4 regions of the Pantoea phytobeneficialis genome follow, and region 4 is predicted to be linked to each of the others. Evidence: predicted binding sites of a transcription regulator. Region 4 holds the regulator's gene; each other region holds the start of a gene.
What was found. Region 4 encodes CRP, which controls carbon source genes, mostly activating them, when cyclic AMP is high. Its sites were predicted from a motif close to ATGTGANNNNNNTCACAT; they were not measured.
Positions count from the first base shown of each region.

Region 1 (7,241 bases), 1.8 Mb from region 4:
CGCGATGAGATGATGCAAGTGAAAACACTGAGATTGTCTAGTGTATTGAGTTGTTTAATGACTCGTTCGATTTTATCAAGGTATGAGCCTTGAATGTCATCTGACTTGCTAAGGTTTACTGCCTCTGGATTGGTACCACCAACGATAACCGGGCCATGTCCGCGCGCCAGCGTATCGTCAAAGTCAAAAACGATGACAACTTTTCTGTGCTGCGTATTCACGTCACTGATTATCTCAACGACCTCACTCAGGGTGACATCCAATGGTGAATTGCAAACGTGATGACCTTTAGCGCGCCCAGTGTTGTCAGTGTGATCGGGTAGCTCGACACGCAGATAATTTGTCAGAAATCGACTATCGATATCGTTAATCACCCTGTCGGTAAGGCTATTCAGTTCATCAATTGAAAGTGGATATTCCACAGCAAGGCGCTGTTTGAAGCATTCAATATCAACCGGAGATGACAGAATTTTTTCCATGCTATAGAACAGGGCAATGTCTATTTCTTTTTTATCATGCAGAGTTCTATCATCATGGCTTTCTCTTTGGTAGAAATTAAAAGCAGTTAATATCTGTGAGGCTCGCATTTCAAAAGCCGTGATATGTTTACTTTCTGTCAGTCTCTCTGCGATCTTCAGGCAGCCGTCTTCGAACATCTTATATTTATTAAATAACGCAATGCATAAGTCTTGTGTCTCCATATAGGCATGTTTACGCAGGTCGGTAGGCTTGATGCGTAGTCTGGTAAAAATAGTTTTAACGGTTTTTTGGGCTGTTGAATGAATTTCGGTCACTGATGTTGTGGTGGGACGCGTGAACGTAACAGGTATCTCGGTTGTATTGATGCATCTGTTGATTAACCAGGTCGTGCTGCTGTCCGGGCTAATCAACGAAGCGGGCGTTGCTGTTGGTTCTGTTGCTCCTGTTGATGTAATCATATTCATCCTTAATTAAGATTAAGTGAGTGCGAATACGGTCAACATTAAAACTGAATGTTGACCGTATTGGCTCTTCATTATTCAATAATCAGGATAATCAAATGCTGATTTTTATCTGAGTATTCTCTTCATGTTGCGCTCTGGCACTGACACTTAATGTGACTCTTCTGCTGCTGAAGCGAGGGGCTGATGACTTTGCTCCGTGGGCAAAATCACGTTCAGCACAATCGCCAGAATCCCGCCGGTTGTCACCGCATGACCAAACAGATTGGTTACCAGCATCGGGAACTGTTTCAGCACATCCGGCACGGCTTCCACTCCCAGGCCCAGGCCGAAAGAGACGGCCACAATCAGCATTTCGCGGCGACCCAGCGGCGACTGTGTCATTACCCGGATACCGGCAGCCACCACGCTACCGAACATCACCAACGTCGCTCCGCCCAGCACGGGGGCGGGAATTTGCTGCAACAGGTTGCCAATCACTGGAAAAATACCCAACAGCACCAGCATCAAACCAATCACCATCCCCACATAACGACTGGCGACGCCGGTCATCTGAATCACGCCGTTGTTTTGGGCAAACGTGGTGTTGGGAAATGCGGAGAACATCGCGGCCAGCACACAACTGATACCATCCGCCAGGATACCGCCTTGCAGGCGGCGCTGAAAACCCTCGCCCTCAATCGGCTGACGCGATAACAGGCAGTTGGCAGTTAAATCCCCGACCGCTTCGATCACGCTGATCACCGATACCAGCGCAATCGGCACAAAGATCGCCCAGTCAAAATTAAAACCAAAGCGGAAGAAGCCCGGCATCACCAACCAACTGCTTTCGGCCATCGGTTTAAGTTGCAGATGGCCGGTCAGGGCGGCGGCGATACAACCCACTGCGATGCCCGCTACCACGGCCACTAAGCGCGCCCAGCGATTACGCGAACGGTTCAACGCCACAATCACCAGCAAGGTCAACGCCCCCAACGCCAGATTCCACGGAGCGCCGAAATCGGCAGCATTGTGACCACCCGCCCAGTCGGTGATGCTGACCTTGATCAGGCTGATACCAATCAGGGTAATCACCGTACCGGTGACTACCGGCGTCAGCACCTTACGCAACGGCGCAATGCAGCGGCTAATCAACATCGGGATTAATGCGGCTATCAGGTTACAGCCAAAAATCATCGCCATAATGTCTTCTGGTGAACCGCCCCGTGCTTTCACCATCAAGCCACCGGATAAGATCACGCCAAGAAACGCAAAACTGGTGCCTTGCAGGCAGATCATCCCGGCACCGACACCCATAAAACGGCGCGCCTGAATAAAGGTTCCCAGGCCTGAAACCAATAACGACATGCTAATCAGATAAGGAATGTAAGCCTGTAACCCCAATACCGAACCGATAATCAGTGGTGGCGTGATAATGCCCACCACGCTTGCCAGCACATGTTGCAGTGCGGCAAAAAATGCGGGGGCTGGGCCAATGCGTTGTTCCAGCCCATACAGCAAACCTTTTTCATCTGAGTGCGACATAACGGTGCTCCGGCAGTAAATTCATCAGACCAGCTGATGCATGAATCACGCCAGAGCAATAAGATTCAGTGATATTTTTAACATATCATTGAATTTAAAAGAGATTAATCAACAAAAAAATACGGCTGAATCTGCAACCTTAGATTCAGCCGATTATCATTTGCCACTTTTCGTTTCATCATGCCGCAGGTTTTGCACTGTCGTTGTGCGCAACATGCGTCGCAAGCAAGGATAGATCGAGATAGCCGCTTAGCTCTCGTTGCTCGGCACGGGGTAAGTAAGGCAACTCACCTAACAAAGGGGCATGCAGTTTTTCACTCAGTACATCAATGATTTCAGCATAATGCGCAAGGCCAGGGTTGATACGATTTGCCACCCAACCGACCAGCGGTAAACCATCCTGAGCCACTGCCTCTGCGGTCAGTAAAGCGTGGCTGATGCATCCCTCTTTGATGCCCACCACCAGCACAACCGGTAATTGCTCCTTTTTGACCCAATTTGACAGCGGTTGCAGATCATTCATCAGGCTGCGCCAGCCGCCTGTGCCCTCCACCACCACATGCGGCGAACGATCCTGCAATGCGGCCAGTCCCTTACTCAGCAACGGGTAATCAATTTGGTGCGTTGGGCTGGTGCTGATTTCATCCTCTTCCAGGGTAATGGGGTTAATAGCGGCATAAGGTAATGCCAGGCCCGAAGCCTGCTGCAACAGCAGCGCATCTTTGTTGCGTAAACCCTCAGGGGTGGGTTTAGCACTTTTGGCAATAGGTTTATAACCTACGGCGCACTGACCATTCTGTGCAAAGCACTGTAACAGCGCGCGAGAAACCACGGTTTTGCCCACCGCGGTGTCGGTACCGGTGATAAAGAGTGTTTTCACCCTTCCTCCTTCGTTTAGCGATGTGAACCAGAGGTGACGAAGGAGCAGTTTAAGGAAATGTCGTACCTGACAGATTGCGTTAGAACAAACTTAAGGCGGGCGGATTAGCCCTGAAGCAGTTTTATCAGCAGATAACCGGAATAAAGGGCATCTTTCACTAACGCCGCGGCACCTAATGTGCCGGGATCGTTAAACGCGGTGGGAGCCAGTTGGATTTCATCGCTATAGGCCGGTAACGCCTGCTGACGGATGGTGCTACTCACGGCAGGAAACAGCACGTCGGCGGCCAGATTCAGTGGCGAGCCGATAAGAATTTGTCGCGGGTTGAAGATATTCACCATCATCGCCAACATGCGACCGATATGGTGCCCGACACCGGCAATCACATCACTCGCGAGACGGTCACCCTCCTGGGCGGCCTGACACAGGGCTTCAATGGTCAGCGGCACACCGTGCAAACGGCTTTCCGGCTGAGCGGGTAAACGCTGCGCTGCCAGGCCGAGCAGGCTACCGATGCTGGCCACGGTTTCCAGACAGCCATGATTACCGCAGTAGCACTGCTGACCATAGGGATCAATCTGGGTATGGCCAATTTCCACCAGCGCCCGCCCGCTTTTGTGCAGCAGCTGCCCGCCAGTAATCACCCCGGCACCCACGGTTTCATCAATCACAATCTGGATGACGTCCTGCGCACCGCGCGACGCGCCAAACAGCGATTCGGCCAGCGTCCAGGCAGAAATATCGTGCTGGACAAACACCGGCACGCCGGTGCGTTGCGACAGGGTTTCGCCCAGCGGCATATCCTGAATGGCGTAACCGGGCATACGATGCACCACCCCCGAGGCCGCATTGATCAAGCCGGGTAAGGTGATGGCGATGGCTGTCAGACGTTCAAGTTGTTTCTGATGGCGAATAAAAAAGGCATCAACCAGCTCCTGTAGCTCCTGCAACAGCGGTTTGTCCGGGCTGGCAATCAGTGGCAGACGATCTTCCTGTAAGGCGCGACTGCTGAGATCGCGTAATGTCAGGGTGATGTAACCCGGTTGAATGCGGATTGCCAGATAGTGCCAGGCAAGGGTATCGAGAACCAGACCAATAGCCGGACGGCCACGGCTGCCAGGCTCCTGAAACTCGGTTTCCTGCACCAGATGCGCGTCCAGCATTTCACGCACGATTTTGGTGATGCTGGCGGGAGCCAGTTGAGCACGTTTGGACAGTTCAATACGCGAAATCGGGCCGAAATGATCGATCAGTCGGTAAACCACGCCTGCGTTGGTCTGCTTTATTTGGTCAATGTGGCCAGGTTGACTGTCCAGATTCACGCCCTGCTCCCGGTTATTTTCGCGCTTCTAAATAAATAGCAACTATGGTGCGGCAGATTGGCGGATAGCGCCAAATATTTGATTAGATATGTGATTTGTCGCACATAATGTCGGGCTGTTTTCGCACCGTCTGGCTTAAGTTTCAGCGTTACGTTGTAACAGCTTCATCATATTTGCCATTTGCGCACTCGGCTCGCGCGTCGCTGACCACACCAGCCACACTTCAGACAACGCATCAGCCTCATGCAGCGGTAACCACACCACATCGGCGAGCCGTGCACGACGGAATGAGGCCGGTAAAATCGACACTCCCAATCCGGTAGCGACCAGGCCGAGGATGGTCATCGCTTCCCCGACTTCCTGGGTAATAAAGGGTTTGATCTGGTAGCGGTGCAGCAACGCCAGGATCTCGCCATATAAGGCGGTGCCCCCAAGTGGATCGAAAAAGACAAAAGGTTCGTTCGCCAACGCCTGAATCGAGATAGCCTCGGCATCGGCCAGTGGATGCGCCCAGTGCACCACTGCACACAAGGGTTCGCGCAGCAACAGCTGATGCTGCAAATCACTCGGTAACGGCGTATTACGCATCACACCAAGATCGAGACGCCCTTCGTGCAGCGGTGCCAGTTGTTGTCGGGTGTTAATCTCCTGCATCTGGATATGCACGGCCGGCCAGCGCTGGCGGAAATGGTAGAGTGCATCGGATACCAGCCCGGTAAAGGGTGCTGAGGAGGTGAAACCAATGCGCAGTTCCCCTTCCTGACCGTTATGGAGCCGCGCCGCACGGCTGGCCGCCTGTTCGACCTGAAGCAAAATCCCACGCGCATCCTGCAAAAATTGCTGCCCGGCGGCGGTGATCTGCACGCTGCGATTGGTGCGGGTGAACAGTTGCGCGCCAATTTCCTGTTCCAGTTGCTGAATCTGTTGGCTGAGTGGCGGTTGCGAAATATTGAGGCGGAGGGCCGCGCGACCAAAATGCAGCTCTTCAGCCACTGCAATGAAATAGCGAAGATGACGGAGTTCGACATTCATATTTTAAACGTCTCATTCGAGATTATTAATATATTGTACAACCTATTATCACTTTCCTACGATAGCAATACCTTTTGAAATTTGAGGATTTTCCGTGAGTCGCTCTTCTCAGGCGGTGACACTCGATGAGGACGAAGTGTCCGTCGTGCCTGCTTCTGCTCCAGCGTCAGTAACATGGATTGAACGCGGTTCGCCGCAATTTATGCGTGTTACCCTTGCCCTGTTCTCGGCTGGTCTTGCCACTTTTGCCTTGTTGTATTGTGTCCAGCCGATTCTGCCGGTGCTCTCCCAGCAGTTTGGCGTTTCGCCTGCGGCCAGCAGCATCTCGCTGTCGTTATCCACCGGCCTGATGGCGCTGGGTTTGCTGGTCACCGGGCCGCTCTCCGACGCTATTGGTCGTAAGTCGGTGATGGTCACCGCATTGATGCTCGCTGCGTTATGCACCGTGATTTCCGCCATGATGACCAGCTGGCACGGCATTCTGTTGATGCGTGCGCTGATTGGTTTGTCGTTGAGTGGGGTCGCCGCGGTGGGCATGACCTACCTGAGTGAAGAGATTCATCCGCGAGTGATCGCCTTTTCCATGGGCCTGTATATCAGCGGCAACTCGATTGGTGGCATGAGCGGTCGTCTGCTGACCGGGGTATTGACCGACCTCTTCTCGTGGCGCATCGCCATTGGTGTGATCGGCTGTTTTTCGCTGGCATCGGCGCTGATGTTCTGGAAAATCCTGCCGGCTTCCCGTCATTTCCGTCCGGCTTCATTACGTCCGCATAATTTGCTGATTAACTTCCGTCTGCACTGGCGTGACAAAGGCCTGCCGCTGCTGTTCGCCGAAGGTTTCCTGCTGATGGGCGCATTTGTCACCCTGTTTAACTACATTGGTTATCGCCTGCTGAGTGCGCCGTGGTTTCTCAGCCAGGCCGTGGTCGGTTTGTTGTCGGTGGTGTATCTGACCGGGTCCTGGAGTTCACCCAAAGCCGGAGCCATGACCAGTCGCTTTGGCCGGGGGCCGGTGATGATTACCGCCACGGCGATCATGCTGTGCGGCCTGCTGCTGACGGCGTTCAATACCTTGTGGATCATCCTGCCGGGTATGATGCTGTTTACCGCCGGATTTTTTGCCGCCCACTCGGTTGCCAGCGGATGGATCGGCCCACGCGCCCGTCGGGCAAAAGGCCAGGCCTCGTCGCTCTATCTCTTCAGTTATTATGTGGGTTCCAGCGTTGCCGGTACGTTAGGTGGCGTGTTCTGGCACAGTTTTGGCTGGGGCGGTGTGACCGCTTTTATCAGCGTGTTGCTGGTGCTGGCCTTGCTGGTCGGCTGGCGTTTGCAGTGCCGCCAATTGTAATTCTCTCCATCAGTATGCGGGGCCACTGTGCCCCGTTTCCCCTCGCGTAATCACACCTGTCGGCAAACTTTCAGTGCCAGTGAAAACAAAATAGCAATCGCTAGCTATAATTTATTCTATTCCAAAAATAGTTGGATTTTTTCTTTCACAGCAACGAGGAAGCCAAATGGAACTTTACTATTACGTCGATA
Region 1 covers NZ_CP024636.1:2,207,513-2,214,753, forward strand. The annotation lists gene CTZ24_RS10290 (hypothetical protein) at 1-938, opposite strand, end outside; gene CTZ24_RS10295 (nucleobase:cation symporter-2 family protein) at 1,092-2,465, opposite strand; gene bioD (dethiobiotin synthase) at 2,644-3,345, opposite strand; gene mlc (sugar metabolism global transcriptional regulator Mlc) at 3,450-4,667, opposite strand; gene CTZ24_RS10310 (LysR family transcriptional regulator) at 4,803-5,699, opposite strand; gene ynfM (multidrug efflux MFS transporter YnfM/SxtP(Kp)) at 5,794-7,050, shown strand; gene CTZ24_RS10320 (hypothetical protein) at 7,217-7,241, shown strand, end outside.
Region 1: a site for CRP is predicted at 4,756-4,773, ahead of mlc (sugar metabolism global transcriptional regulator Mlc). Genes of this name have one in related genera too.

Region 2 (7,241 bases), on a different contig from region 4:
GTGATGCCGCATTTGAGACGCTCCAGCCAACTGACCACCGTGTGGTAGTAGGGCACCGCCACGCGTGTGAGGTAATCCGCCACTTGCGCAGGGAGATCGTCAGCGCAGGTCACCACATACGCGGCTCTGCTGCTCAGCCCGCCTTTGTAACCGACCGTCAGGGAAAAGCGGTCGCCCAGCGCGATCAATTTGTCGCGGGGATAAAGAGTGGCATGGCTGAAACGGTCACCGGTGGCGGCGATACTGATGACATTGTTCGGTTGTCCTGCGGCGGCCAGCCGTTGTCCAATGGCTTTTTCACTCAGGCCGATTTCCACCGCATCCAGCGCGTTGAGCAGGCTGCCCGATGCCAGATTGGCACCGTATTCATAGAAGGCGACTTCAGCCGCGCGGTTACGGATACGCACCCCGTCGTGCGGGGAGATAAACAACCCGGTCGCGTTGCTGATACGTTGTTTGCCACCGGAAGCCTGAAATACTGCATCGGCGACAAATGCCGGGACATCAAACAGCGCGAGATCGGCGAACAATTTCCAGCCGACGATCCCGGTGCGGCTCATGGTGCCGATACCACAGCTTGCCAGCAGCTTGTGTAGCGGTTGGTCGCCATCCATCGGTTGATTTGGCAGGGAGAAAATCGGGGCGTGCAGGCAGGTGCCGGGGTTGCGGGCAAACGGCACCAGCTTGAGGTTCTCATTGCCCATGATGTAGCTGAGAGAGCCGCCCGCACTGACCACCAGCAGGGCTTCCTCAAAACGTGGGATAAAACCGGCGAGATACTCAAAGTTTCCGCCATGTTCTTTATCCGCGTAAATGACCAGGTAATCCAGTTGTTGTGCGTTCATGCGCTGAAGGAGTGCAGCGAGACGTTGCTGCATCACGGCATCCGGGATGATTACGGAGCGCGCATCCGTAAACGTCGGCGGTGCCGGTATGCGGGTGAGCCTGTATTCATACTGCTGCGTCATTATCCGTCTCCTCACTCCGGTGGTGTCAGCGCGGAATGATTAAGTTTCCGCGTAACGTACAGGAACCCAACATATCTTGCGTCTTTCTCGTCAGCCAACCAACAATTCTGGCTGCCATCGCATCCAGTGAATACTCAATGGCCGGAATGGTGGGAATGCCCGGTAAATGGACTGAACCGGCCAGGCTGAACACCATAATGTCGCCCGGCACCGATTTATTAAAGGCCTGTAGCTGGGTAATAACCTGTTGTGCTTCCTGGTCGTTGGCCGTCAACAACGCAGTAAAATTCAGGGTACTGGCATTGTTGAGCAGCACCTGAAGCGCGACCGATGAAGAGGGCGTATCCATAAACACCAGATTACGATTATAGGGCAGGAGGTTATTTTCCAGTGCGAGCTTATAACCACTCAGTACCTGCTCGCCTGCGTTACCGGCCTCGGGATAGATCAAAGCAATCTGGCGCTTACCCTGGCTGATCAGATAGTTACAGGCGGTCTCAGCGGCAAAACCGTGGTCAAACTGGATGCTGTTGGGCCAGTCAGTTTCGGCACAATCGACCAGAATCACATTGTCATCCTGGATATCGAGCGGGAAGCGCGCGCCAATGATCAGCACGTCATCGCACAGGCCACAGCTCAGTTCATCGAGCGCATGTAACACATCGGCTTTGTTGTTGGCGAAGCGTAACAGGAGATGTTTCTGGTGCTGGCTGAGTTGTTTTTCCAGCGCATACAGGTAGCCGGTAGTTTGGTTGATGTTTTCCTGGGCGCAGATGACGCCAATACAACCGGTAGACTGACTGAAGAGTGACTGAGCAATAACGTTAGGTCGATACTTGAGTTCGTCAACCGCTTTGAGCACTGCCTGACGGCTGGCTTCCTTCACTCCGCGCGAACCACTCAACACCCGAGAAACTGTGGCTTTTGACACCCCAGCTAAGCGCGATACATCGTTGATCGTAGACATCTTTCTCCCCGGAAACCCTGAGCAAACTTTAGCCAGCAGAAGTATAACGACTTCCCTTATTCTTGGAAACCGGTTTTCCATTTTTGCGCAAAATCACCATCCCGTAGCGGCACGATTTATCGCGCGGTTTTTTAACTATGCCAAAATGACGCGCGATAAATCGCGCCGTTATGGGTTGAAATAATGATGTTTTGTGATGCGAATCTAATAAAAAAAGCGCCGATTCATCAGAAATTGATGCGGGTCACACTTCGTTCAACCTTTCATGGAAACCGGTTTCCGTATGATATCCAATCGTAACCACATTGAGGCATAGCTTTAAGGATGGATGACGATGATCAGGATTATGTTGTGTTGTTCGGCGGGGATGTCCACCAGCATGCTGGTACGCAAAATGAAAGAAGTGGCGCAGGAACGCGGTCTGGCCGTTGAAATTGATGCGTATGGCGTGACCGAATTTGACGAACAGTTTGCGCGTTATCAGGTGGTGCTGCTGGGACCTCAGGTGAAATACATGCTGAAAACGCTGGCCGACAAAGCGGCAAGCGCCGGGATCCCTGTCCAGCCAATCGAGATGATGGACTACGGTATGCAGCGCGGCGACAAAGTGCTGGATTTCGCGCTTTCGCTTATTGAGGCGGCTCACGAATAAAGGTGATGGTATGAGTTCGTTATATCAGTCGATGATTGGCGTTATCGAAAAAGCGATCACGCCGCTGGCCGGACGTCTCGGGCAACAGAAATACATCATAGCGATCCGCGACGGCTTTACTGCCGCGCTGCCGTTTATGATTATCGGTTCTTTCATGCTGGTATTTATCTTCCCGCCATTCTCGGCCACCACCACCAACGGCTTTGCCCGTGCCTGGCTGGATTTTTCCGCGACTTACCGTGAGCAACTGATGTTGCCGTTTTACCTCAGCATGGGGGTCATGACCTTTTTTATCTCGGTGGGGATTGGCGCAAGCCTCGGGCGGCAGTTCTCGCTCGATCCGGTCATGTCGGGGTTGCTGGCCTTTATGGCGTTTCTGCTGGTGGCCGCACCTTACTCCAACGGTACTATCTCCACAGCCTATTTATCCGGGCAGGGGATATTTACCGCGTTGATCACCGCGATTTATTCGACGCGGGTTTACGCCTGGCTGAAGCACAACAACATCACCATCCGCTTACCCAAAGAAGTCCCAACCGGTGTGGCTCGTTCTTTTGAAATCCTGATCCCGGTGGTGGTGATCATTGGCACGCTGCACCCGCTCAATCTGTTTATCCAGGCGCAGACCGGGATGATTATTCCCGAAGCGATTATGCATCTGCTTGAGCCGCTGGTGTCGGCGTCTGACTCGCTGCCAGCGATCTTGTTGTCGGTGCTGCTTTGTCAGTTGTTCTGGTTTGCCGGTATTCACGGAGCCTTGATCGTCACCGGGATTATGAACCCATTCTGGATGGCTAACCTCTCCGCTAACCAGGCGGCGCTGGCGGCGGGCACCGCGTTGCCGCACATCTACCTTCAGGGATTCTGGGATCATTACCTGTTGATCGGGGGTGTGGGTTCCACCTTACCGCTGGCTTTCCTGCTGTTGCGCAGCCGCACCACCCATCTGCGCACCATTGGCAAAATGGGTATCGTGCCGAGCTTCTTCAACATCAATGAACCGATAATGTTCGGCGCGCCGATCATTATGAATCCGATGATGTTTATCCCCTTTGTCTGCGTACCGATGGTTAATGCCATCCTCGCCTGGACCGCCACCAGGATGGGCTGGCTGGCCCAGGTGGTGTCGCTCACGCCCTGGACCACACCGGCACCAATTGGTGCATCCTGGGCTGCCAACTGGGCGATCAGTCCGGTGGTGATGTGCCTGATTTGCATGGTGATGTCAGCCCTGATGTACCTGCCTTTTCTGCGTGCGTATGAGCGTTCCCTGATGAAATCTGAAGAACAAAAAGCCCAGGAACAGGCGGCGACAACTCAATCCGGAGAGAAACGTAATGAAGTATCAGTTTCCTGAGAATTTTTGGTGGGGCAGTGCCAGTTCGGCCCTGCAAACAGAAGGTGCCAGCGATAGCGGCGGAAAAAGCGCCACTACCTGGGACCACTGGTTTGCACAACAACCGTGGCGTTTTCATCAGCAGGTCGGGCCACAGCACACTTCGACCTTTTACCAGCACTGGCAGCAGGATATTGCCTTACTTAAGCAACTTAATCACAACAGTTTTCGTACCTCCATCAGTTGGTCGCGGCTGATACCGGATGGCACGGGTGAGGTAAATGCGGAAGCGGTGGCGTTTTACAACTGCGTGATTGATGAGTTACTGGCGCAGGGCATCACGCCGTTCCTGACGTTGTTTCATTTCGATATGCCGCTGGCGATGCAGGAGAAAGGCGGTTGGGAGAGCCGTGACGTGGTGACAGCGTTTGGTCGCTATGCGCAGGTCTGTTTTGACCTGTTCGGCGATCGGGTGCTGCACTGGTTCACCTTTAACGAGCCGATCGTGCCGGTGGAAGGTGGCTATCTTTATGATTTCCACTATCCCAATGTGGTCGATTTTCGCCGGGCCGCTACGGTGGCGTATCACACCGTACTGGCCCACGCTGCGGCGGTGAGTGCGTATCGCGCCGGGGACTATCGCGGCGAGATCGGCGTGATTCTTAACCTGACACCGTCGTACCCCCGTTCTCAACACCCTGCCGACCTTACCGCCGCGCATCATGCGGATCTGCTGTTTAATCGCAGCTTTCTCGATCCGGTGCTGCTGGGGGAGTATCCGCCAGATCTGGTGGCGTTGCTGAAGCAGTACGATCAATTACCGGCGTGCCTGCCGGGGGACAGCGCCCTGATCGCGGCAGGAAAAATCGACCTGTTGGGTATCAATTACTATCAACCTCGGCGGGTTAAATGCCGCGAAAATGCGGTCAACCCGGCGGCCCCCTTTATGCCGGAGTGGTTCTTTGACCATTATGAAATGCCGGGACGCACCATGAATCCGTATCGTGGCTGGGAAATCTACCCGCCGGGCATCTATGACATTCTCACCAATCTGCGAGTGAATTACGGCAACCCACGCTGTTTTATTTCCGAGAATGGCATGGGGGTGGAAAACGAGCAGCGTTTTGCGCAAGACGGGCAGATTAACGACCAATACCGTATCGATTTTATCTCCGATCACCTGAAGTGGCTGCACAAAGGCATTGCCGAGGGCAGCCACTGCCTTGGTTACCACATGTGGACCTTTATTGATAACTGGTCCTGGTGTAACGGCTACAAAAACCGCTACGGTTTTGTACAGCTCGATCTCGCCAGCCAGACGCGCAGCGTGAAAAAAAGCGGTGAATGGTTTGCTGCCACGGCGGCAAATAACGGCTTTGACGGAGAGCAATGATGATCGATTTAGAAGAGGCGGTGATGGAGATTATCGTTAACGCCGGTCAGGCACGCAGCCTGTGCTTTGAGGCGTTGCAGGCTGCCAGGGCGGGAGATATTGCCCTGGCACAACAGCTGTTGCAGCAGTCCGATACCTTCACCCGCCAGGCACATAAAATGCAAACCCGCCTGATTGAGCAGGATGCGGGAGAAGGTCGCCAGCCCATGACCTTGATTATGGTCCATGCGCAGGACCATTTAATGACATCGTTGCTGGCGCGGGAGTTATCGGCGGAGATCGTCCATCTGTATCAGCGTTAAACCTGCCTTGCCCAGGCGGCGGCCTGACGGAAGTGTTCATCGGAAGGACGGACACCGGTATACAGGCTGAATTGCTCAACCGCCTGAATGGCAAAAACCTCCGCACCGCTGATCACCTTTTTGTTCTGCTCACGGGCAGAACGGATCAGCGGTGTGTGTTCCGGCAGCGCCACAACATCAAACACCACCTGAGCGGCCGTAATCGCCGTGGATGAGAACGCCAGCGTCTCCGCCTCCGGACCACCCGCCATTCCCAGTGGCGTGGCATTGATCAACACGTCAGCCGTCACTCCTTCCATCGTATGGCGGTGCTGATAGCCGTGCGCTGCCGCCAGGGCTTTGCCGCTCTCGTCATCTCTGGCGATGATGTAGCCGTGGTGAAATCCGTGATTTTTTAACGCACAGGCGACGGCGCTGGCCATGCCGCCGCTGCCTTGCAGGGCAAAGGTCAGTTGCGGCGCAACGTCGTATTTCTGTAGCAATTTTTCGATGGCGATATAGTCGGTGTTGTAGCCGGTCAGATAGCCGTCGTTATTGACGATGGTATTCACGGAGTGAATCACGGCGGCGGAGGGGGCCAGCTCGTCAATCAGCGGAATGCACGCCTGCTTAAACGGCATCGATACCCCACATCCCCGAATCCCCAACGCTCTGATACCCGAGATGGCCGCCGCCAGGTCCTGAGTGGTGAACGCTTTATATAAATAATCCAGTTCCAGCGCCTCGTAGAGGTAATTGTGGAAGCGGGTACCGAAGTTGGTTGGTCGCGCCGCCAGTGACATACATATGCGGGTGTCTTTGTTGATCATTCTGCTCATGGGGGTTCCCGTCGGTTTGATTGCCTGCGGGAAAATAGTGCGTTAAAAAGAGGAAATGAAAAATTGATGTCTTTTGCGCTATAGAGTTCATCTTTTATGAGTAGCCAACGTCTTGAGCAGCATTATCAAAAGTTGTTAACCCTGTTTCCGCAGCGCGAGGCACTTACCACGCTGCAAACCCTCGCTGATGCGCTGTTTTGCAGCAAACGACATATGCGCACCCTGATTATCCAGATGCAATCTGCCGGGTGGCTGGCCTGGCATGCCCGCCCCGGTCGCGGGCATCTGGCAAAACTGGAGCTACGCTATTCACAACAGCAACTGATGCTGGCAAAGGCTGAACGCCTGCTGGATCTGAACGATATGCGTGGTGTCCTGACATTATTGGGTGATGAGAAACACCATCTGGCCTCCCTGCTGCGCGGTCGCCTGGGCCACAGCGTGCAGGATGAACGCCAGTCGCTGCGTGTGCCTTATTATCGACCTTTGCAAAATCTCTATCCCGGAACGGCGTTGCGGCGTACGGAAATTCACCTGATCCGGCAGATATTTAGCGGGCTGACACGTATTGATGAGCACTCCGGGCAGGTTGAGCAGGATATCGCGCACCGTTGGCGCAGGCTTGATGCGCTGCACTGGCGATTCTACCTGCGTCCCGGAGTGCTGTTTCACGATGGCACGTCATTAACCAGCCACGATGTGGTGGCTTCTCTGACCCGCAGCACGCAATCCCCACTTTTTTCTCATCTTAAAAGCGTGCTGGCGCAGGGTGAGCTGAGCGTCATGATTGAACTGAGCCACCCGG
Region 2 covers NZ_CP024640.1:107,580-114,820, forward strand. The annotation lists gene CTZ24_RS25900 (M24 family metallopeptidase) at 1-968, opposite strand, end outside; gene CTZ24_RS25905 (LacI family DNA-binding transcriptional regulator) at 994-1,935, opposite strand; gene CTZ24_RS25910 (PTS sugar transporter subunit IIB) at 2,270-2,587, shown strand; gene CTZ24_RS25915 (PTS sugar transporter subunit IIC) at 2,598-3,944, shown strand; gene CTZ24_RS25920 (glycoside hydrolase family 1 protein) at 3,925-5,316, shown strand; gene CTZ24_RS25925 (PTS lactose/cellobiose transporter subunit IIA) at 5,316-5,618, shown strand; gene CTZ24_RS25930 (shikimate 5-dehydrogenase) at 5,615-6,436, opposite strand; gene sgrR (HTH-type transcriptional regulator SgrR) at 6,533-7,241, shown strand, end outside.
Region 2: a site for CRP is predicted at 2,168-2,185, ahead of CTZ24_RS25910 (PTS sugar transporter subunit IIB). Genes of this name have one in related genera too.

Region 3 (7,241 bases), 1.2 Mb from region 4:
CTTTGTCAGCAAAGCGGAACTGTTCCAGGCAGTTTTCGCGCAGGGTGCTGTTGTCGCTGTTACAGCTACGTTGCCAGTCAAGCGTGCCATCGGTGCTGTTCCACACCGGTTGCATCTCCACCGTTAATCCTGACAGGCTTTCCTGCCCGGTCAGCGTGATGACACCGTTGATGACGGCAAGTGTCGCGACATAACGCGAACCTTTGGCTGCCGGTATCCCCCGATCACCTGCCTGGCATTGAGCAGGGCCACCACGTTCAATGGCACAAAGTTCCACCGCCGTCTTGTAAGGCACCATCGTCTGTAACATATCCGTCAGAGCGGCGCGTTGTAGATAATTTTGATAAGCCGGAACACCGATTGCGCTAAGGATGGCCACAATGCCGATCACAATCATTAATTCGATGAGGGTAAAACCACGTTGTCGTTCCATAAGCAGGCTCCTTGTTGTGGAGCCGTCACGGTAAAAAAGGGGGCAGGAAAGAAAAAGCGATGAAATCAAACGGCTGGAAACGTTACGCAGAAAAGATCCGCATTTGCAGTCTGCTGAACAGGGAACTGGAAGCAACCTCGCAGATTCGCGGTGCAGCGCACCGCGACGGGACTATCAGGTTTCGCGAAAACGCATGGAGAGATCAAGTGCGCGTACGTGTTTGGTTAACGCTCCTACCGAGACATAATCCACCCCGGTTTGCGCAATTTGCGGCAGTGTCGTTTCTGTCACGTTGCCGGACACTTCGAGTAATGCGCGCTTTTGTGTCAGCACCACAGCGTCACGCATCATCTCGAGACTGAAGTTATCGAGCATCACGATGTCGGCACCCGCATCCAGCGCATCCCGCAGCTCATTCAGCGTTTCAACTTCGACCTCGACCGGCACATCAGGGTGCAGCCACAACGCTTTCTCCACGGCCTGGCGCACCGAGCCACTGGCGATAATATGGTTCTCTTTAATCAGAAAGGCGTCAGACAGACCGAGACGATGATTACTACCGCCCCCGCAGAGCACGGCATATTTAAGGGCGGTTCGCAGCCCCGGTAAGGTTTTTCGTGTATCCAGTAACTGCGTATTGCTACCTGCCAGCAAGGCCACATAATGACTGACTTCGGTTGCCACACCAGAGAGCGTTTGTACAAAATTCAGCGCGGTGCGTTCCGCCGTCAACAGCAGACGTGCCGGACCCTGGAGTTCAAACAACAACTGGTCAGCGGTCAGGGTTTGCCCATCTTCAACATGCCAGGTGATGGTGATTTTATTACCCAGTTGGATGAAGACCTCTTCCACCCAGCGTTTACCACAGAAAACACCGGCTTCGCGTGTGATGATTTTGGCTTCGGCTTGTTTGTCTGCCGGGAGCAATAGCGCTGTGATGTCACGATCGGCATTCACTTCGCCGCCTAAGTCTTCCCGAAGTGCAGCGGCAACGGCTTCCGGGATGTCCTGCTCAATGCGCCTGATCAATGCCTGACGACGATGATCGGGATCGTAACGACGCGATGCCATACTATTTCTGCTCCAGATGACGAGAGAATGAGCGCACACCTTAGCCTGATTTTTGCGTCAATGCCAGTTCATGGCGATGAAATGTTTAGTATCCTTAACTTCCTCTGCCTTTCGCATTAACTCACAAGCTCCCGGAAAGAATCATGTTATTCTCAGCCTGACCTCAACGTAGGGAAAACGGCATGAAACTGGAAGATGGCTGGATTAGCAGTGCGCGTAAGGTGCTTTCACCGCACTTCAATCAGCGGCCGGAAAATGAAATACCTTCGGTGCTGATTATTCACAATATCAGTTTGCCGCCCGGCGAATTTGGCGGCCCGTGGATTGATCGTCTGTTCACGGGGACTCTGCCTGCGGATGCGCATCCTTATTTTGCCGATATTGCCCATTTACGTGTGGCTGCGCACTGTCTGATCCGGCGCGACGGTGAACTGGTGCAGTATGTTTCCTTTGACCAGCGAGCCTGGCATGCGGGGGCATCGCAGTTTGACGGTCGGGAAAATTGTAATGATTTTTCGATGGGGATAGAGCTGGAAGGCACCGATATTCTGCCCTATACCGATGCACAGTATGCGACGCTGGCACAGGTAACCGAGCTATTGATGCAACACTATCCGCTGACAGCGGAACGTATCACCGGACACAGTGATATTGCGCCGGAACGTAAAACCGATCCGGGACCGGCATTTGACTGGGTACGCTATAAACATGCCTTAAAGCGGGAGAATCCCTGAATCAGCAGGAGCAGGTATGACGTTGTTTAGCTTGTTATTGGTTTTAGGTTGGGAACGATTGTTTAAGCTGGGTGAGCACTGGCAGCTGGATCATCGGCTGGAGCCATTGTTTCGTGGTCGTCGGCATTTTTCGCTGCTTCGCACTCTGGTGATGACAATTATCGCCATGCTGATTGTCTGGCTGCTGGTCTGGAGCCTGAAAGGGTTGCTTTTTGGTGTGGTGCAGCTGTTGTTCTGGATTGTCGTGGGATTGCTGTGTATTGGCGCAGGTTCGGTACGCCTGCATTATCACACTTATCTGAAAGCGGCGAGTCACGATGACCAGGCGGCGCATCAGGCGATGGCGGCAGAGCTGACGCTGATTCACGGGGTGCCGGTTGAGTGCAGCGAGCGCGAATTTCTGCGTGAGCTTCAGAACGCGCTGATCTGGATTAACTTCCGATTTTATCTGGCCCCGCTGTTCTGGTTCGTGGTGGGCGGTCCTTACGGGCCAGTGCTGCTGGTGGGCTACGCCTTTCTGCGAGCCTGGCAAAGCTGGCTGGCAAAGCATCATACTCCGCTGGAACGCGCGCAATCAGGTGTTGACCGCATTCTACATCTGCTGGACTGGATTCCGGTACGTCTTGCAGGCGTTGCCTACGCGTTACTGGGGCATGGTGAGCGAGCGTTGCCCGCCTGGTTCGCCTCGCTGACTGACTGGCATCGCTCGCAATATCAGGTGTTGACCAGTCTGGCGCAGTTCTCCCTGGCGCGGGATCCCCATGTTGATAAAGTGGAAACCCCGCGCGTGGCTGTTGCGCTGGCAAAACGCATTTCCCTGGTGCTGGTGGTGGTGGTAGCGCTGTTGACCATCTACGGTACGCTGGTGTGATCGGCGGGCGGCACACCAAAATCCGGTGTGCCGTCCTCACGCCAGGCAAAGTATTTCAACCGCGTATGGCGATTAGGATCCCATAACGGATCGCCCTCAATTTCCGTGTAGTTACGCGCGTGATAAACCAGTACATCCTTCCCTTGTTCGTCGACGGTAAAGCTATTGTGGCCTGGTCCGTATTGATGATTGTCCCAACTGGTGTTGAAGACCGGGCGCGCTGATTTTTGCCACGCGGCTGCTTGCAGTGGGTCGGCATCCGCATCAATGCTGAGAATTCCCAGACAATAGTTTTCATCCGTCGCGCTGGCGGAGTAGGTGACAAACAACCGCTTACCATGACGAATCACCGCCGGACCTTCGTTCACGCTAAATCCGGCGCATTCCCATTCATACTCCGGGCGGCTCAGCATCTGTGGCGTGCCTTTCAGCGTCCAGGGATTAAGCAATTCAGCGAGATAAAGATTCGAGTTACCTGGGATAGCGGGATCTTTCTGCGCCCACAGATACCAGTTTCTTCCCTGATGAACAAAATGCGTAGCGTCGAGTGAGAAGCTGTCTAACGGCGTATGCACCCGACGCACCGGCTGCCAGTGGCCGGTCAGCGGGTCAACATCGCTACAAACCAACGCGTACATGCGGTGCTGGAACAAGCCATCTTTAATTTCACGCGTGGGGGCAGCAGCAAAATAGATCACCCACTGGCCGTTGATATGATGCAGCTCGGGTGCCCAAATCAGTGCACTAAACGGTCCCGTGTCCGGTTTGTGCCAAACCACAACCGGTTCAGCCTCGGGCAGTGCTGCCAGCGTGGCTGCATAACGTATTTCCAGACGATCATATTCAGGCACTGACGCGACAAAGTAATATCCGTTGTCATGACGGAGAATAAAAGGATCAGCACGTTGCGTGATAAAGGGATTAGGCCAGGAATGACTCATTTAATTTCTCCGGGTTCGATAACGGCGGCAGAGGAGGGACGTGATGTTTGCAGATCGCGAAAGTTCGCGCGGCGCAACGCCAGATCGTCCTGAATGGTACGCATCAATTTTCGATCCACTTTCAGCAGACGGACGACACCGGCGGTGATCAGATAACCAACGCCAGGAATAACGGTGAATAGCAGCATAATGCCGTTGATTGCCTGGTCTGATTGTTGTTTCGCCCCGGCATCATAGCCATAGATGGAGAGCAGGAAACCGACCATCGCCCCGGCGACGGCCAGACCGACTTTGAGGAAAAACAGGTTGCCAGAGAAGCTCATGCCGGTAATGCGTTTGCCGGTTTTCCACTCACCATAATCATCAACATCGGCCATCAGCGACCAGTGCAGCGGTGAAGGAATTTGATGCAGGATATTCAGCAGGAAGTAGGCGATCACCACGCTCAGAGTGGCATGCGGGTTGATCCAGTAGAAACCAGAGGAAAACAGCGCCAGGGCGATGTTCGTCCAGAAAAACACTTTTAATTTGCACCAGCGATCGGTCAGCACTTTTGCCAGCGTGCTGCCCAGCATCATGCCAATGACGCCCAGGCTGATAAATAAGGTGGCAAAATGGGTCGACTGACCCATTACCCAGGTGACGTAATACATGGTAGCGGCCATGCGGATAAAACCCGGGCAGACGTTGCAGAATGTCAGCAGCAGAATGCGTACCCACTGGTCATTTTTCCACACGTCACGCAGGTCGTTTTTCAAATCATCATTGGTGGGTACCGCCGGGCGGATACGCTCACGTACTGTGGCAAAGCAGAACAGAAACATCGCCAGGCCAATCAGTGCCAGCACGCTCATCGCCATCTGATAACCACGCGCTTTGTTGTCGCCGCCAAACCACTCGGCCATTGGCAACAGCGACAGGGACAAAATCAATGTGGCAACCCCGACCATGACAAAACGGTATGACTGGCAGGAGACGCGTTCACCCGGATCATTCGTGATGACGCCACCCAGCGAGCAGTAAGGAATATTGATGGCGGTGTAGGTTAATGACATCAAAAAGTAAGTAACAAAGGCCCAGATGACCTTGTTTTCATAGCTCCAGTCCGGAGTGGTGAACATCAACACGCTAAACAGAACATAAGGGACGGAGATCCACAGCAGCCAGGGGCGGAAACGGCCCCAGCGGCTTTGCGTGCGATCGGCAATGGCACCCATAATCGGGTCTGTCACCGCATCCAGTACCCGCACGGAAAGCAATAAGGTGCCGACCAGCGCCGGTGCGAGGCCAAACACATCGGTATAGAAATAGTTAAGGAAGAGCATGATGGCCCCGCCAATCATGTTACATCCGGCATCGCCCATGCCGTATCCCAGCTTTTCCCGAAATGAGAGCGCGGTTCCTTTCATTGTTGTTCTCCAGTAATAACCAGTGGGAAAATTATTAGCGGAAAATCAGCAATCTGGCGGGGACCATTTGGTCAGGATGATGGACAAAACACCTGGGCGGAAAAAAGTGTGAGGAAGATCTAAAGAAGGAAGATCTCTGCCCGCCGATCAAGGACGGGCAGAGTGGGCAGATTTACGCTTGCTGCGCTTTGTTTTTAATCGCGTAGCCGATAGCCAGTACTACCAGCCAAACCGGAATCAGCCAGACAGAAATCGCCATGCCGGGAGTAATCGCCATAATCACCAGAATACCGGCGAGGAACACCAGGCAGATCCAGTTACCCAGCGGGTAAAGGATGGCGCGGAAACGCGTGGTAACGCCCTGCTGGTCTTTCTTCTTACGGAATTTCAGGTGAGCGAGGCTGATCATCGCCCAGTTAATCACCAGCGCCGAAACCACCAGGGACATCAACAGGCCGAAGGCTTCGCCAGGCATCAGGTAGTTAATCAGCACGCAGAGGGCAGTTGCTACCGCAGACACCAGAATGGTTGCCACCGGTACACCGCGTTTATCGACTTTCAACAGGGCTTTCGGGGCATTGCCCTGCTGCGCCAGGCCGAACAACATGCGGCTGTTACAGTAAACGCAGCTGTTATACACCGACAGTGCCGCCGTCAGGATCACCACGTTGAGTGCATTCGCCACCAGCGCATCACCCAGTTCGTGGAAAATCAGTACAAACGGGCTGGTATCAGCGGTGACGCGAGTCCACGGCAGCAGCGACAGCAGCACCGCCAGTGAGCCGATATAGAAAATCAGAATACGCCACAGCACCTGGTTGGTCGCTTTAGGGATGCTTTGCTCCGGGTTGTCGGCTTCCGCAGCGGTGATCCCCACCAGCTCCAGACCGCCAAACGAGAACATAATGATCGCCATCATCATCACCAACCCACCAAAGCCATTCGGCAGGAAGCCACCCTGGTTCCACAGGTTGCTGACGGTCGCCTGCGGGCCGCCATTGCCGCTGAACAGCAGCCAACCGCCAAACAGGATCATACCGATGACCGCAACGACTTTGATGATGGCAAACCAGAACTCCATCTCACCAAACACTTTCACGTTGGTCAGGTTGATGGCGTTAATCGCGACAAAGAAGATGGCGGCGGTTGCCCAGGTGGGGAAGTCGGGCCACCAGAACTGGATATATTTACCCACGGCGGTTAACTCGGCCATGGCAACCAGTACATACAACACCCAGTAGTTCCAGCCAGAGGCAAAACCGGCGAAGTTGCCCCAATATTTGTAGGCAAAATGGCTGAAGCTACCGGCAACCGGCTCTTCCACTACCATTTCGCCCAATTGGCGCATAATCAGAAAGGCAATAAATCCGGCAATTGCATAGCCCAGAATAACGGCCGGGCCGGCAGATTTGATGACTGAAGCGCTACCCAGAAACAGACCAGTACCTACGGCACCACCCAGCGCAATCAGCTGAATATGGCGATTTTTCAAGCCGCGGTGCAGCGTGTCGCCATGCTGTTGTTCCATACGAACCTCGTGATGTTGTTATTTTTCGCCCAATGTAAGGCTATTTTTACATAACGTACTCATTTATTTACGGTATCTGGCGTGCTGTGTGCATACGTGAGCTACCTTGGCGACCAGAATAGTGATAAGCGCGACGCTTTGCACCTGCTTTTGCTTTTTGTGCTAAGAGACGCCTGGAAAAGCAGCAGCATCCACTGCCGCGCTGACGCGGTATTTCTGACATGAATTGGTAATAAACACGAATAGCTTTCCCT
Region 3 covers NZ_CP024636.1:803,191-810,431, forward strand. The annotation lists gene ppdD (prepilin peptidase-dependent pilin) at 1-433, opposite strand, end outside; gene nadC (carboxylating nicotinate-nucleotide diphosphorylase) at 608-1,504, opposite strand; gene ampD (1,6-anhydro-N-acetylmuramyl-L-alanine amidase AmpD) at 1,687-2,238, shown strand; gene ampE (beta-lactamase regulator AmpE) at 2,255-3,109, shown strand; gene CTZ24_RS03575 (glycoside hydrolase family 43 protein) at 3,091-4,050, opposite strand; gene CTZ24_RS03580 (glycoside-pentoside-hexuronide (GPH):cation symporter) at 4,047-5,459, opposite strand; gene aroP (aromatic amino acid transporter AroP) at 5,632-6,987, opposite strand.
Region 3: a site for CRP is predicted at 5,566-5,583, ahead of CTZ24_RS03580 (glycoside-pentoside-hexuronide (GPH):cation symporter). Genes of this name have one in related genera too.

Region 4 (7,241 bases):
GCCTGCCACTCCTGAGTTTATGCAGGGCCTGCGTGCCTTGTGTGATGAGCACAACGCGCTGCTGGTGTTGGACGAAGTGCAGAGCGGCATGGGCCGTAGCGGCAAGCTGTTCGCTTACGAACACTACGGCATCACCCCGGATATCATCACCACCGCGAAAGCGCTGGGCGGCGGCTTCCCGGTAAGCGCGATGCTGACCACCAATGAAATCGCCTCGGTGATGGCTCCCGGCGTGCATGGCACCACTTACGGCGGCAACCCGCTGGCCTGTGCGATTGCCGAAACGGCGCTCGACATCATCAACACCCCTGACGTGCTGGACGGTGTTGAATCACGCCGTCAGCAGTTTGTGGAAGCCTTGAAAGCGTTGGATAGCAAATTTGACCTGTTCACGGATATTCGTGGCAAAGGTCTGTTGATCGGTGCGGCATTGAAGCCGCAGCATGCCAGCAAGGCGCGTGACATTCTGCATGCCGCTGCCGCCGAAGGTCTGATGATCCTGACTGCTGGCAATGATGTGATCCGTTTTGTACCGTCACTGGTGATTGAACCGACCGATATCGAAGAGGGTATGGCGCGGTTCGCAGTGGCTATCGAGAAGGTGCTGGCGGCGTAACTCAGTTTTTCACCCGTAGTCCGGTCAGCCAGCGGCCATGATGTGGTCGCTGGCTCCATGCCAGAGAAGAGATGGTGTGCATCACGTTCAGGTGTTGCAGAATGCGCTTCACATGCTGCTCGACAATCGTTACCGCCCCCTCATTGATGTTTTCCGGTGCTTCCAGAATATTGCTGTCGTTACCGGGGCCATCATGCTCCAGCCGCTGCTGACAGCGTTGCAGCGCGATCTCACAGGATTGCAGATACCTTTCCGCCAACTTAGGCGTCAGCATGGTATGTTCGCGTGCCAGGATAGTCATGGCGTTGATGTGTTCGACAATAAACTGACTGTGCGTCACCCAGAGCCGCATATCTTTCAGGTACTGCGAATTGAAGCCCGGCTCGGTCATCGCCTGATTCAGCGAGTTAAACATGGCGTTATGCGCCTGGTTGACCTTGATGCGCTGATACGCCAGTTTCTCCGGTGACTGCTCCGGTCCGAGCAATAATTGCATCGCTTCCTGGTCGGCTTCCAGCGCATCGTGCGCATTCTTACGCAGTAAGCCGCTCTGCCACTGCGGCCACAGCCAAATCATGCCGCCAAAGGCAATCAGACATCCCATTAGCGTATCCATCATGCGTGGCAGCAGGAACTGCGCGCCATTCAGTGACAGCAACTGGAGCGAATACACCGCCGTCACCGTAAAGCCAATCATTGACCAGCCGTAATATTTACGTGTCACCAGATAGCTGGCGAGGGTGATCGCCAGCATAAACAACAGGGTGATGGATTCCGGTACGTCAAAGCGTAACGAGGCGGCAGCAATCAACAGCCCGGCAAAGGTGCCGAGCGCTCGGTGTTGAATTCTTACCCGAGTGGCGCTGTAGCCATTCTGGCTGACGAACATGGTGGTCATCAGAATCCAGTAAGGTTTGGGGATGTTGAAGAACAGCGCCAGCGCGCTACCAAACATCAGCATCACGGCAAAACGTGCAGCGGTGCGTAAGGCGGGGGATTTCAGCGACAGATAGCTGCGCAGCGCCGGAAAAAACGGCAGACGCCGTTGGCGATCGGCCATCAGATCACGGGTATACAGCGGTTTCTGGGTGCGCAGCACGCGCGCAATGCGGCTGAAGTGATACAGGCAGAAATTCCCCACCGGATTGTCCGGGTGCTGGCGGGCAATTTTTTCCAGCGCACCCAGCTGCTTATCCATTTGAAACCGTTCCGGCAGCTGGTGATACAAAATGGCATCGGCCAGCAAGCGCAGACGGGCGGAGATGGTCTTGGCATTCCAGCGAATCACCGCTTCAGCATGGCTCTGCTCCACCAGCTTTTGCACTTCTTCCGGCTGATGCAGGCTGACGGAGATATGTTCCTGCAAATCGAGTGCCACCTGAAAGGCACGCGTCAGGCGTTTATGGCTGTTATCGCGGCTGGCCGACAGCATATGCATTTGCTGGTAGCAGGTGGTGATCAGATCTACCGCTTTTTGCTGGCGTGCCAGCAACGGCGGCAGCGCTTTCTCCGGGTCGGTCAGCTGCGTCAACAGGGTATATTTGGCATCGCAATAATCCGCCAGCTCACGGTACAGCAGGCTCAGCGACTCGCGCATCGGCTGCTCTTTCCACAGCCAAAACCAGAACCAGTTGAACAACCCATACCACAAGGTCCCGCCGATATAGAGCAGCGGAGGCACCCAGATCGGCATACGTCCCACCAGGCTCAGGGTAAAGATGGAGGCAATCAGCGTGGCGGGTAACAAGCGGCCATGCAACGGGCTGATCTCACCCGTCACGCCCACTAATAGTGGCAGCACCAGCAGAATCAGCGGCAGGGGGACGTGATAATCCGTCAGCCACTGGATCAGAAAGCTGCCGGTCGCAAACAGGGAACCGCCAATAATCAGGCGTTTAAAAAAGCGTTTATGGGGCGTATCAAGACCGGCGATGTTGCAACAGGCGGGCACTAAGGAGAACAGCAAGCCTTTTTGCAGGTCGCCAAACAGCCAGCCGAGGGCCACGGGCAGGCACAGCACCAGCGTTTGCCGCAGGGCATAGTTCACTTCGGGATGATAGATGATTCGACGCCACATCAGCTCATCGCAGACAAAAACGGCGTGATGCTGCCATCACGCCGTGGGTGAGAAGAAATTAGCGGGTGCCGTAAACGACGATGGTTTTACCATGTGCGGAGATCAGGTTTTGATCTTCCAGCATTTTCAGAATACGGCCAACTGTCTCGCGTGAGCATCCGACGATCTGACCAATTTCCTGACGGGTGATTTTGATCTGCATCCCGTCCGGGTGGGTCATGGCATCGGGCTGTTTGGCCAGATTGAGCAGCGTCTGCGCAATGCGACCGGTCACATCAAGGAAGGCAAGGTTGCCCACTTTTTCTGATGTCACCTGTAGGCGACGCGCCATCTGCGCCGAAAGACGCATTAAAATATCCGGGTTTACCTGAATCAGCTGACGGAATTTTTTGTAGGAAATTTCAGCCACTTCGCAGGCAGTTTTGGCTCGTACCCAGGCACTACGTTCCTGACCTTCTTCAAACAGGCCAAGCTCGCCGATGAAATCCCCCTGATTGAGGTAGGAGAGAATCATCTCTTTGCCTTCTTCATCCTTGATCAGCACCGCAACGGCACCTTTCACGATGTAGTAGAGCGTTTCCGCTTTCTCACCCTGATGAATCAGGGTGCTTTTGGATGGATATTTGTGAATATGGCAATGGGACAGGAACCATTCGAGTGTAGGGTCTGTTTGCGGTTTGCCGAGAACCATTCGCTATTATCCTCTGTTGTAATCGTGCCCAAAACACAGGGGGCAGTTTTCCCTGTCAGGCGGTGAAATCGTAGAGCGCTTCCTGTTAAGGAAAATTATTCGGGTGGACTCTTAAGCCAGGCTTCTGATTCTTCCCGCCTTCGTCTATTGCGACGAAAATATTTTCAGCTCTGTTTGTAGCACAGCTTTTGCTAGCTGTCTTCTGTTGTCTCGCTTCAGCAAAAGGGCGATTAGTCTGGATTGCTGTTTCTCAGGTGAAAGCGTACTCTGGCGGCAAATCAGCCTATTCAGGAGAAAGAATAATGCAGGCACGGGTTAAATGGGTGGAAGGGCTTACCTTTCTCGGAGAATCCTCATCAGGTCACCAGATATTAATGGATGGCAATTCGGGCGACAAAGCACCGAGCCCGATGGAGATGGTGCTGATGGCGGCAGGCGGTTGCAGCGCGATTGACGTCGTGTCGATCCTGCAAAAAGGGCGCAATGATGTGAAGGATTGTGAGGTCAAACTGACCTCGGAACGTCGTGAAGAAGCGCCACGCATTTTCACACATATCAACCTGCATTTTATTGTTACCGGCAAAGCGCTGGGCGATAAAGCAGTGGCGCGGGCGGTTGATCTGTCGGCTGAAAAATATTGCTCGGTAGCGATTATGCTGGGCAAAGGGGTAGAAATCACCCACAGCTACGAGGTTATTGAACTCTAGCCCGGTCGTAACGGCGCGATAAATCGCGCCGTTACGGTTATGTTTGATTATTCGATGCGTTTGCCTTCAATCAGTCGCTGCACCAGCGGCGTCATAATCAGCTCCATCGCCAGACCCATTTTGCCGCCGGGCACCACCAGGGTGTTCATATGCGAGATAAAGGAATCCTGAATCATCGCCAGCAGATAGGGGAAGGCAATACCTTCCAGACCACGGAAATGGATCACCACAAAGCTTTCATCAAGTGATGGAATTTCACGCGCAGCAAACGGGTTAGACGTATCGACGGTGGGTACGCGCTGGAAGTTGATATGGGTGCGTGAGAACTGCGGGGTGATGAAGTTGATGTAATCTTCCATCGAACGCACCACCGAATCCATCACCGCTTCGCGTGAATGGCCGCGCTCGCTGGTGTCGCGAATCAGCTTTTGAATCCACTCAAGGTTGACGATCGGTACCACACCTACCAATAAGTCGACGTGTTCAGCCACGTTGTGCTGCTGCGTCACCACCCCGCCGTGCAAGCCTTCATAAAACAACACATCGGTGTTTTCCGGCAGCGGCTGCCACGGGGTGAAGGTACCCGGCACCTGATTCCACGGCACGGCCTCGTCATAGGTATGCAGATATTTGCGCGACTGACCAAGACCGGTTTTACCGTATTGCTTAAAGGTTTGCTCCAGCAGGCCAAAATCGTTGGCCTCCGGGCCGAAATAGCTGATATGACGGCCAAGGTCGCGCGCTTTGCGGATCGCCATGTCCATCTCAGGGCGCGTGTAGCGATGAAAACTGTCACCTTCGACCTCCGCCGCATGCAGGTTCAACTGCTGGAATATTTTGCGGAAGGCAAGGCTGGTGGTGGTGGTTCCGGCGCCGCTGGAACCGGTAACGGCAATGATCGGATGCCTGGCTGACATAACAAAGCTCCCTGTGAAGTCCGGCGATGAGCATTGTTAGCACGAAAAGCCGGGATGTGCATTAGCCGCGAAATTCACCGCGTGCCATGATATTGACGGTTTCGTGCAGTTCTGACCACACCAGTACTGCGTCACCGCGTTCCAGCTGGCGACGCACATCAGCGACTTTTTGCGCCAGACTGCGCTCCTGTTCACCGTAGTCGGTGCCTTCGCGTAATACAAAGGCTTCGATCAGGTTTTCCAGCGTTTCAGCTTCAAGTTGTTGCCACGGAATAATCACGATCATACATCCAGGTAAGTTGATAGCCACTGCGGCACGCGTTGTTCCAGCCACATTTGCGGTCGTAGCAGCGTACCGCCAACAAAGCCGACATGGCCGCCTTGCTGCGTCAGCTGATATTGAATCGAGGACGACAGTTGCTCCGGCTTCGGTATTACTGCGTCGGTCATAAAGGGATCGTCCTTAGCATGGATGATCAGCAGCGGTTTGCGTACCCCGGTCAGCAGCGGCATCGCGCTGGCACGATGATAATAATCGCCTGCGTCGACAAAACCGTGTGCTCTGGAGGTGACGGCATCGTCAAAGTCGCGCAGGCGGCGCAGGGCGCGCAGTTCGCGTAAATCGACCGGCAGGGTGCCAGGCCAGGCTTTCAACTTACGTTTAGCGTTCTTTTTCAGCTGCGTCAGCAGGTAGTGCTGATAAAAACGTGAGAAACCGTTCTCCAGCTTCTGGCTACAGGGTTCCAGCAGCAGGGGCGCAGAGATGGCGACTGCGGCATCCAGCGGCGCATCATGTCCCTCCAACCCGGTCAGACATGCCAGCATATTACCGCCCAGCGACACGCCGACGGCGGTGGTGGGGACATCGCCCCATTCCCGCTTTAACCAGCGCAGAAAGTAGCTGGCATCTTCGGTTTCGCCGGAATGGTAAATCCGGTGCAGGCGGTTCGGTTCACCGCTACACCCGCGAAAATGCATCACCACTGCCAGCCAACCGCGTGCCTGACATGCCTGCATCAACCCATGCGCATAGGGGCTGTGAAAGCTGCCCTCTAAACCATGAAACAGCACCATGCGTGGTTTGTGCGCGGCCTGAATAGGGTCTTCACTCCACGCAAGATCGACAAAATCGCCGTCCGGTAAATCGAGGCGTTGCCAGTGTGGGCGCAGAGTCACGCGCCGCCTGAGCAGACGCGGCAGCAGAGTTTGCAGATGCGGATTGCGAAAACCGCTGAGAGGAATGAAGTCCTCTTCGGGCGGGGAGTCAAAATTACTGTGGTAAACGCTTGTCTGATGCATATCTCGCTGATAGTTTCGATGGGTTTTTTGGCTTTCCTGGGTGAGGAGCACCCGAATCAACATGGAACTGAGTCTGTTTTTGTCAATGCTGGGCTTTCTCTGGGTCGCTGCGATCACGCCAGGGCCTAATAATATGTTACTTACCGCCTCCGCTGCCAACTTTGGCTTTCTGCGTTCTTTCCCGTTGTTAATCGGCATCATGATCGGTATGCAGGCGATGCTGCTGATGGTGGCCTTTGGCGTGGGTGGCCTTATCCTACTCTATCCTGCCTTACATCTGGTTCTGAAAATCGCCGGTAGCCTTTATCTGCTGTGGCTGGCATGGAAAATCGCCACGGCGGAGTATGAGCAACTGGATACGGATTCGGCCCCGCCGGTTCCAACGCCGTTCTGGCAGGGCGGGTTACTGCAACTGATTAATCCAAAGGCGTGGCTGATGGCGTTGGGGGCCGTAGCCAGCTTTAGCCTGGCGGGGGCCGCTTACCTGCACTCGGTGGTAGCAATTAGCGTCGGTATGGCGTTGGTGAATGTGGTTTCCGGGGTGATCTGGATGGGCTTCGGCTCACTGATTGGTCGTTTGCTGCGAAGCCCGCGTGCGTGGAAAATCTTTAACCTGGCGATGGGAATCCTGACCGCCGCCTGTGTGCTGTTGATTTGGCACTAAGTCAATCCGAGGCGCGTCTGACGCGCCTTTTTTGTATTTGCGTATTCTGCATAGTCTTGCCCGATGATTGCCTAAGAACCGATTTTCATTAGGGATAATTTTTAATTCCTTTATGAAACCATTACTGCTGGCGACACTGCACCCAACATAAAAATATTGGGGTGTACGATGATGGCAGTGAAGAAAACCATAACCACATTGGCAGCAGCGCTGGCGTTGCTGACCTTCCAGGTCGAGGCGGTTAACGTCACGGTGGCGTACCAGACTTCG
Region 4 covers NZ_CP024636.1:3,984,165-3,991,405, reverse strand. The annotation lists gene argD (bifunctional acetylornithine/succinyldiaminopimelate transaminase) at 1-616, shown strand, start outside; gene CTZ24_RS18610 (YccS/YhfK family putative transporter) at 618-2,693, opposite strand; gene crp (cAMP-activated global transcriptional regulator CRP) at 2,752-3,384, opposite strand; gene CTZ24_RS18600 (OsmC family protein) at 3,687-4,091, shown strand; gene CTZ24_RS18595 (phosphoribulokinase) at 4,139-5,008, opposite strand; gene CTZ24_RS18590 (YheU family protein) at 5,070-5,288, opposite strand; gene CTZ24_RS18585 (hydrolase) at 5,291-6,307, opposite strand; gene CTZ24_RS18580 (LysE family translocator) at 6,369-6,971, shown strand; gene tauA (taurine ABC transporter substrate-binding protein) at 7,140-7,241, shown strand, end outside.